DNA from 2 places in the Telluria sp. GW821-FHT07G12 genome. Region 2 is predicted to be linked to the other one. Evidence: riboswitches for the same ligand, from Rfam matches in the RefSeq annotation. Region 2 holds a riboswitch; the other holds the start of a gene.

Region 1 (4,161 bases), on a different contig from region 2:
CCAGGTCGCCGATCATCCAGAACACCATATTGCGCAGCGCGCCTTCCGGTGCGATCGACAGCATCAGCGTCACCAGGGCCATGCAGGCCGACATCAGGATCACCCCGGTCAGCAGCAGGGTCGAGGTGCCGCCTTCGGCCGCCACGCCGCCGCGGATGTCGCGCCGCGCCAATATATAGAGCAACATCGACACCGCCACCGCACCGAGCAGCGCGGCACCGTCGACCACCACTGCCGCGCACATCATCAGCAAGGCGAACAGGGCGCCGACCGAGGCGCCGGCCGAGATGCCCAGCACGTAGGGGTCGGCCAGCGGGTTGCGCAGCAGGGCCTGCATCATGATGCCGGCCAGGGCCAGCGCACCGCCGGTGACGAAGGCCATCAGGGCCCGGCCGCCGCGCAGCGCGAGCAGCGAAGCGGCCAGCGAATCCTGGCGGCCGTGCAGCACCTGGCCCACGGCATCCGGCAGATCCGCCAGCGCCACCGTGACCGAACCCGTGACGCCGGAAAACAAGATGCAGGCGAGGGCGGCAAGCAGGAGCGTGCCGACGATCATGGTGGTGCGCTGGCGCGCGGCTTGGTGGAGTGGATGCATGCTGGCTTGATGAGTGAATTAACGGATCCCGTAGCGCAGTGCGGCGAACCAGCTGCGTTCGGCCGTGCCGTAATTACGCGCCAGCTCGTAGCGCTTGTCGAGCGCGTTGTCGAGGCGCAGCAGCAGCGACCAGTCGGGCGTGAACCGCCATGTAGTGTACAGGTTCAGCAGGCCGTAGCCACCCAGGCGGTTGGCATTCGCCGCGTCGTCGAAACGGCTGGCGGAAGCCTGCAGTTCGGCGCCGAGGTCGACGCGGTCGAGCGCATAGGCGGCCGTGAAACTGGCATGGCGGCGCGTGCGGCGGGCCAGCTGCTTGCCGGTGGTTTCGTCGCGCGGATCCTGCAGGTCGACGCTGGCGCGGAGAATGATGCCGCGCAGGCGCGTCTCGGCCGACATCGTCAGGCCTTCGAGCAGGGCGTGATTGACGTTGTAGGCGCAGCTGCCGGTGCGACTGGGGCAGGGATTGAGCGTCACGAGCATGTCGGTCAGGCGGTTGCGGTAGTAGTTGGCCTGCAGCTCGGCGCCGGCGATCCGGTAACGGAGGCCGACTTCCGCATTGCGGCCCTGTTCCGGCTTGTTGGTGCTCAAGCCGTAACCTGGGAAGTACAGCTCGTTGTAGGTCGGGGCACGGAAGCTGGTGCCGACGCTGGCAGTGGCGCGCAGGTCCTTGCTGAACTCGTAGCCGTAGCCGGCCGCGCCGGTGGTCTTGCCGCCGTAGACGGAATGGTCGCGGCGCAGGCTGAGGTCGAGCAGGTGGCTGCCGCGCCGCAGGTCGTAAGCGGCGGCGACGGAATTGGTGATGCGCGAGCGGTTCAGCGCGGTGCTGGAGCTGGACAGCACTTCTTCCTTGCGATGGCCAAGCAGGACTTGCAGGGTATCGCCGTCCAGGTCCAGCGTGTTCTGCCAGGTGTACTCATCCTGGCGGGTATCGATCTGGCTGGCGCCGTTGGCGGCGGTGCTGGTGAAGCTGCCCAGCCTGTCGTTCGAGCGGGCCGCCTGCAGGCTGCTGCGCCAGTTCGGCAGGATGCGGTCGTTCAGGAACACGGCATAGCTGTCGATGTCTTGTTCGTTGTGGGTGTCGTAGCTGGAGGCGCCGCTGTCGTACTGCGCGCGCAGGCGGCTCTTCAGGAATTGCGCGCCAACTTCATGCCCTGGCGCGAGCTGCACGGCGACGCGGCCGTTCACGCTGTTGCGCGCGTAGCCATCGTCATCCTTGTTGTAGCTCGAGGAGCCGGGACGGGTGCTGGAAAAGCCGTCGGCATCCTCGTGGGCGGCGCTGAGTGCATAGCTGACGCTGTGGTCGCCGCCGGTCGAGCCGTGCACGCCGGCGTCGTATTGACGGGCGCCGTAGCTGCCGGCACCGGCGCTGGCGCTGAAGGCAGGAGCACCCTCGCTCTTTCTGGTGAAGATCTGCACCACGCCGCCGATCGCGTCGGCGCCGTACAGGGCGCTGAGCGGGCCGTAGACGATTTCGATGTGGTCGATGCTCGACAGTGGAATCGCATTCCAGCTCGCCGCGCCGGTGGTCGAGGAACCGATGCGCACGCCGTCGATCAGGACCACGACCTGGTTGCTGTTGGCGCCGCGCAGGAACACGCTGGTGCTGGCGCCCGGGCCGCCGTTGCGGACGATCTCGATGCCGCGCTGGCGGCGCAGCAGGTCGGCAACCGAGCCGGCGCCGGAGCGCGCGATCTCTTCATTGGAGATGACGGTCGTATCCGGGATCACCTCGTCGGCGCGCTGCGGCGTGCGGATGGCGGTGACGACCACGGTCTCGAGGGCCGGATCGGCGAAGGCAGGAATCGAAGGCGCAGCAAGGGTGAATGCGAGCAGGGGCGCGGCCGCCTGCCGTGAAACGGAAAAGCTCATGATGGTAGGGTCTTTCGTGGACAACCGGCCGACGTCCCCGTAGGCCAGATTGAACAGAAGCGAGGGCAAGCCGCACGCTTCCACCTTTTGGCCGGTATCCGGGCTGGCAAGTGTGGCCGTCTGACCTTCCCATGCTTGCGCACAGTGGTATGAGAAGACGGTTGCCGCACGAGCGATTGCTTCATGCGGTACTTGCTTACCGTTGCGGGGGCAGCACACCTTGGCTCATCGAAGAGCTTTGTGTTTCCCGTTTAACTGCGCCTGAGGACTCAGGCGCGAGCACCAAAACGACGACATTATACGTCGAGCATCACCAGCTCGCCATAAGCGATGCGATGCGGCTTGCACGCGGCATCGAGCGCGGCCTGTTCCAGCGGGAGGCCGTCGCGCATGGCGCTCAACAGACGGATGGTGCCGGCATGGCAGATCAGCAGTGCTTCCGCATGAGCGGCCTGGCGCAGGTCGGCGAGAAAGGCCGCCACGCGCTGCGCGACCTCGAGCACGGATTCGGCGCTGCCGGGACGATAGTGCAGCAGGTCGGCGGCCCAGGCGTCCACTTCAGCGCGCGGGATGGCGTCCCAGGACTGCAGCTCCCAGCAGCCGAAGTTCATCTCGGCCAGGCGCGCGTCGAAGTTCAGCGTGGCTGCTTGCAGGCGATGCGCGAGCAGGGCGCAGCGCTGCAGCGGGCTGGAATAAACAGGAAGGTCGCCGGGCAGCCCCGCCGCGCGCAGGCTCGCATGCACCCGCGCGATTTCGGTCTCCGCGACCGCGACGTCGCTGGCGCCGTAGCACAGGCCGGGCGCGACATCGGGCTGCGGATGGCGGACCAGGTGAAGCTTCACCGATCAGGACCAGGCGCCATGGCCGAGCGTGGCCAAGAGGCCGATATAGATGAAGACTTCGGCCAGTTGCTGTACCGCGCCGAGGCAATCGCCGGTGTAGCCGCCGAGACGTTTGTGCAGCTTATGGCCCAGCCAGAGCGCGGCCAGCAGGGCGGCCAGCAGCGCCGCCAGCACTGCATCGGCCGAGATCCAGCCGGCCCCCAGCAGGATGGGCGCCGGCAGCAGTGCGGTGATGGCGGCGATCGTGAATTCGGCGGTCGTCATCTGCTGGGCGAGCGGCTTCGCCTTGCCTTCGCCGCGCACGTAGTCCAGCTTCCAGATCAGCGAGGCCGCGGCGAGGCGCGACAGCGGATGGGCCAGGAACAGCGCGCCGACGGCCAGGCGCGGCGGCAGCATCGCCAGCGCTGACAGTTTCGCGGCCAGCATGCAGACGATGCCGATCGCGCCATATGCACCGACCCGCGAATCCTTCATGATCTCGAGCACGCGCTCGCGTGTCATGCCGCCGCCCAGGCCGTCGCAGGTATCGGCGAAACCGTCTTCGTGGAAGGCGCCGGTCAGGTAGATCGAGGCAGCCGTCGACAGCACGGCCGCCACCGGCGCCGGCAGTACAAGGGCGGCCGCGAAGTACACGCCGGCGGCGATGGCCGCGACTACGCAGCCGACCAGCGGGAAATAGCGCGAGGCGTGCTGCAGCCAGCTGGCTTCGAAACCGACCCAGGAGGGAATCGGCAGCCGCGTGAAGAACTGCAGCGCGATGAAGAAGAGGCGAAGCTGCTGCATCCTGTTACGCGGCTTCCGACTTTTCGCTGACGGCGGCGGAGGAGAAGGTCGCCATCTCGTTCAGGAAGTTGG
Region 2 (4,161 bases):
CGTAGGCGTAGCTGTAGTAGCGGCGGTCGGCCAGGTTCAGGCCGCTCACCGCGACTTCCCACGGGCCCAGCTTGACGGCGTAGCGCGCATCGAAGCTCACGTAGGACGGCATGGTGGCGGCGCAGCGGTTGTCGAAGTCGCTGCCGTAACGCTGGCGGTCGACCCATTGCGCGCCGAAGTCCGCGCTATGGCCATTGCCCGGCAGCCAGCTCAGGCGGGCGGTGAGCACGTTCTTCGGCACCAGCACCATCTCGCGGCCGGCGTTCGGGCCTTCCGTGAACTTGGCGTTCACGTGCTGCAGGTGGGCGGTGGCGCGCCAGCCGGCCGCCAGCTGGGTCTCGGCGTCGATTTCGAAGCCCTGGCGGCGGGTCGGGTCGAGGTTGGTGTTGGCGAAGGCGGTCGGGTCGTAGAAGATCTCGTTGTCCAGCTTGTGGCGGAACACGCGCGCCGTCAGCTTCTGCACCTCGTTGCCCCAGCTGGCGCCGAATTCCAGGTCGTGCGAGGTCTGCACCTTCAGCAGGCTCAGGCTGGTGCGGAAGCTGTTCTCGTCGACGTTGGCCACGCGGTAGCTCTGCCCTGCCCGCGCCGTCAGCTCCAGCTGCGGCAGCACGCGGTAGCTGCCCTGCGCCTCCCAGGCGTTCTGGCCCTGCGAACCATTGTCGGCAACGCCGCCGGCCATCGCGTCGATGTAGTCCTTCTCGAAGATCTCGCGGCGCGCGCCCAGCGCGATGCGGCCGTCGTGGGCAGGATCGAAGCGCAGCTCGTCGCGCAGGTAGAAGGACTTCGATTTCTGGCTGGCGTCGGCCAGCGAGTAGTCGGACGTGGTCTTGCGCTTCCAGTCGTTGACGTCGACGCCGGTCACCAATTCGTTCAGCATGCCGCCGTCCAGCGTATGCAGCCAGCGCGCGCGCGGCGAGAACTGGTTCTGGCGCCCTTTGTACTTGGTTACCGAGGCGCTTGAACCGAAGTAGTAATTCGAGTCGACGTCGCGTTCGCGGTGCGACAGCTCGGCCGCCAGGTCGACTTCGCCGATGCGGTAGTCGGCAAAGGCGGTGACGCGGTCGGTATCGAGCGTGCCGAAATCCTTCGGGGTCTGGGTCTGGCGCGGATTGGCCTGGAACTGGGCCAGGGTCAGCGAGCCTGGCAGGCGCGTATCCTGGCGCGCGCTTTCCACGCGCACGCCGGCGCGGCCGCCCACATAGGCCAGCTGCGCGCCGGCCGAGATGCTGTTCTGCGTGAAGGCGCTGTTGGCGCGGTAGTTGTCGTTGTCCTGGCGCGCCACGGCGGCATCCAGGCTGACATTGCCCGCCACGTGCGACAGGGAAGCGCGCAGGTCGCGCTCCTTGAACTGGCCGGCTTCGGCGAATACCGAGCCATGCGTGCCCGATTGGGCGTAGCGCGCATCCTTGCGCGTGACGATCTGGATCACGCCGCCGGTGGCGCCTTCGCCATACAGTACGCTGCTGCCGCCGCGCACGATCTCGATGCGCTCGACGGTGTCGATGGGGATGGTCGACAGCACCGAATTGGCCAGCTCGTTCTCGTTCAGGCGCACGCCGTCGACCAGGATCACCATGTTCTGCGCGCCGTTCGTGCCGAAGCCGCGCAGGTCGAGCGCGAAGTCGGGTGAAGAGTCCAGGCTCTGGCGCCCGAACACGCCGCCGATCTTGCGGATCGCACCGTTGACGTCGTTCACGCCGGCCTGGCGGATCTCGTCGCGGGTGATGACAGTGGCGCCGATCGGCTCCAGCGTGTCGGCGCTGGGAAAGCGCGAACCGGTGATGACGACGGTCGACGATGCTGGCTCGTCGGCGTGGGCGGCAAAGGGAATGGAAAAGGCAAAGGCGCAGGCCAGCGCGAGTGCGGGCTGATTCTTGGAAGTCATCGATGTTTCTTTGGTCGGTCGTTAGGCCGGCGCGCGTCCCCGCATGCCGGCTCGTCATGGAAGCGCGGCATGGCGCCCGCTTCCCCCTGTCTGGCCGGTATCCGGGCTAGCAAGACGGACCGCTCCACCTTCCTACGCACAGCGCGCAGTGGTGTTTGAAGCAGCCAGTCGCCGTTAAGAGCGACGCTTGTTTACCGTTGCGGGGGCAGCACACGTTGGCGCGGCGCCGGGGGCGCCTGCGCTCCGTGTTTCCCGTTTAACTGCATGCATACGACGACGCATGCGGGCACCAGAACCCCGAAATTATAAACCTATTAAGCAACATCTCTGCCGTCGGACGGTCATTGAGGGGTTTTTTCGCATATAGTGTGAGCACAAAAGCAACTTAATAAACTTCATCCAGACTTTGGGGGTCTTCGAATGAGATTGGGTTCCACATTCTTGCGCACGGGCGCGGCCGCGGTCCTGCTGGCGGCGGGGGTGGCGGTCACCGCCGACCTGCTGGCTGGTCCGGACAAGCCTGCACCGGCGCCTGCCGCAGCCGCCGCGCCGGCGGCGTCAACGGACGGCATCGCGCTGGCAGCGCCGAACGCAGCCGCGGTGCTGGTACCGAGCGCGCCGAACGCCTGGGGCGGCGTCCGCACCGGACTCGAGCCGACGCTGTCGGACCGGGTCGTCCACTACGACATCGACGCCACCCTCGACCCGGTCAAGCACACGGTGACGGGCCGCGAAAAACTCAGCTGGCGCAACCGCAGCAGCGTGCCGGTCAGAAGCGTCTACGTGCACCTGTACATGAATGCCTTCGAAGGCGCGGGCAGCACCTTCTTCACCGAGAAGCGCCAGCGCGAAGGCGCCTTCCGCTCCGGCGTCGAAATCAAGGAAGGCGAATGGGGCCACATCGCCCTGCGCACCGTGACCCAGGGCGAGGCGACCGTGCCCTGGACCTTCGTCCATCCCGACAAGGGCCCGGCCACCGACCATACCGTGGTGCGCTTGGACCTGCCGACGGCCGTGGCGCCTGGCGCCTCGACCGTGCTGGACATCGACTTCCACACCCAGCTGCCGCGGGTGATGGCGCGCACCGGCTACTTCGGCAGCTTCCACTTGGTCGGCCAGTGGTTCCCGAAGATCGCCGTGCTGGAACTGCCGGGCGAACGCGGGGCCACGGCGCCGCGCTGGAACGCGCACGAGATGCACCTGAACTCCGAGTTCTACGCCGATTTCGGCAGCTACGACGTGCGCATCTCGGCGCCGAAGGAATACACGGTCGGCGCCACCGGCGAGCCGCAGGGCGCCCCGGTCGAGAAGAACGGCATGCTCACCCACCGCTACGTGCAGGGCGACGTCCACGACTTCGCCTGGACCGCCGACAAGCGCTCGGCCAAGCCGATGGTCGAGACCTGGACCGGACCGGGCAGCCCGAACGTGACCGTCACCGTGCTCTACCCGCCCGAGTACGCGGCCAGCGCGGCGCCCGCGATGAAGGCGGCCAAGGATTCGCTAACCTACTTCTCGAACACACTCGGCCCCTATCCGTATAAAACGCTGACGGTCGTGATCCCGCCCCACAACGCCGAGGAAGCCGGCGGCATGGAGTACCCGACCTTCTTCACCGCCGAAGGCTATGCCGAGATCGATCCCGAGCTGGGCCAGCAGTATCTGCTGGACTTCGTCACCATCCACGAATTCGGCCACGGCTACTTCTACGGCCTGCTGGCCAACAACGAGTTCGAAGAACCGGTGCTGGACGAAGGCCTGAATGAATACTGGGACCTGCGCATGATCCGCGAGCGCGGCCAGAAGATCCACGCCGCTTCGCCCTTCATGCGCCGGATCGGCATCACGCCAAGCTTCGACGCCTTCGCCGCCGAGCGCATGGGCACTCCGCGCAACGACCCGGCCGACGCGCCGGGCCAGAACGCCTACGACCGCCTGCAGGACATCGGCCCGGTCTACAGCCGCACCGCGACCCTGATGCGCGACCTCGAAGAGCGCGTCGGCAAGGAGCCGATGGAGCGCGCCTTCAAGGAATACTACCGCCGCTGGAAGTTCCGCCATCCGAGCACCGCCGACCTGCGCGAGACCCTGGCCGAAGTGACCGGCCAGCGCGCCGCCGTCGAAGCCGTGTTCGCCCAGCAGGTGTACGCAGTGACCAAGGTCGACGACCGTGTCGCGGAAATCAACAGCCGCGAAGTGCTGCCGCTGCCGGGCACGCGCCAGGCAGGCAGCAACTGGGTCGAGGACAAGCAGGACGACATCGACAAGCGCGTCGA

Evidence for each region. Region 2 has a riboswitch for cobalamin ahead of AC07PE_RS20230 (TonB-dependent receptor). Riboswitches for the same ligand answer to the same signal wherever they lie in the genome.
Region 1: it holds a riboswitch for cobalamin, as region 2 does, so the genes downstream of both, AC07PE_RS26870 (TonB-dependent receptor plug domain-containing protein) here and AC07PE_RS20230 (TonB-dependent receptor) in region 2, are expected to answer to the same signal.

The regions. Positions count from the first base shown of each region.
Region 1 covers NZ_JBWKQA010000015.1:1,119-5,279, reverse strand. The annotation lists gene AC07PE_RS26875 (FecCD family ABC transporter permease) at 1-595, opposite strand, end outside; gene AC07PE_RS26870 (TonB-dependent receptor plug domain-containing protein) at 614-2,464, opposite strand; cobalamin riboswitch at 2,537-2,766, opposite strand; gene AC07PE_RS26865 (histidine phosphatase family protein) at 2,761-3,306, opposite strand; gene AC07PE_RS26860 (adenosylcobinamide-GDP ribazoletransferase) at 3,310-4,089, opposite strand; gene cobT (nicotinate-nucleotide--dimethylbenzimidazole phosphoribosyltransferase) at 4,094-4,161, opposite strand, start outside.
Region 2 covers NZ_JBWKQA010000005.1:357,425-361,585, forward strand. The annotation lists gene AC07PE_RS20230 (TonB-dependent receptor) at 1-1,885, opposite strand, end outside; cobalamin riboswitch at 1,961-2,194, opposite strand; gene AC07PE_RS20235 (M1 family metallopeptidase) at 2,312-4,161, shown strand, end outside.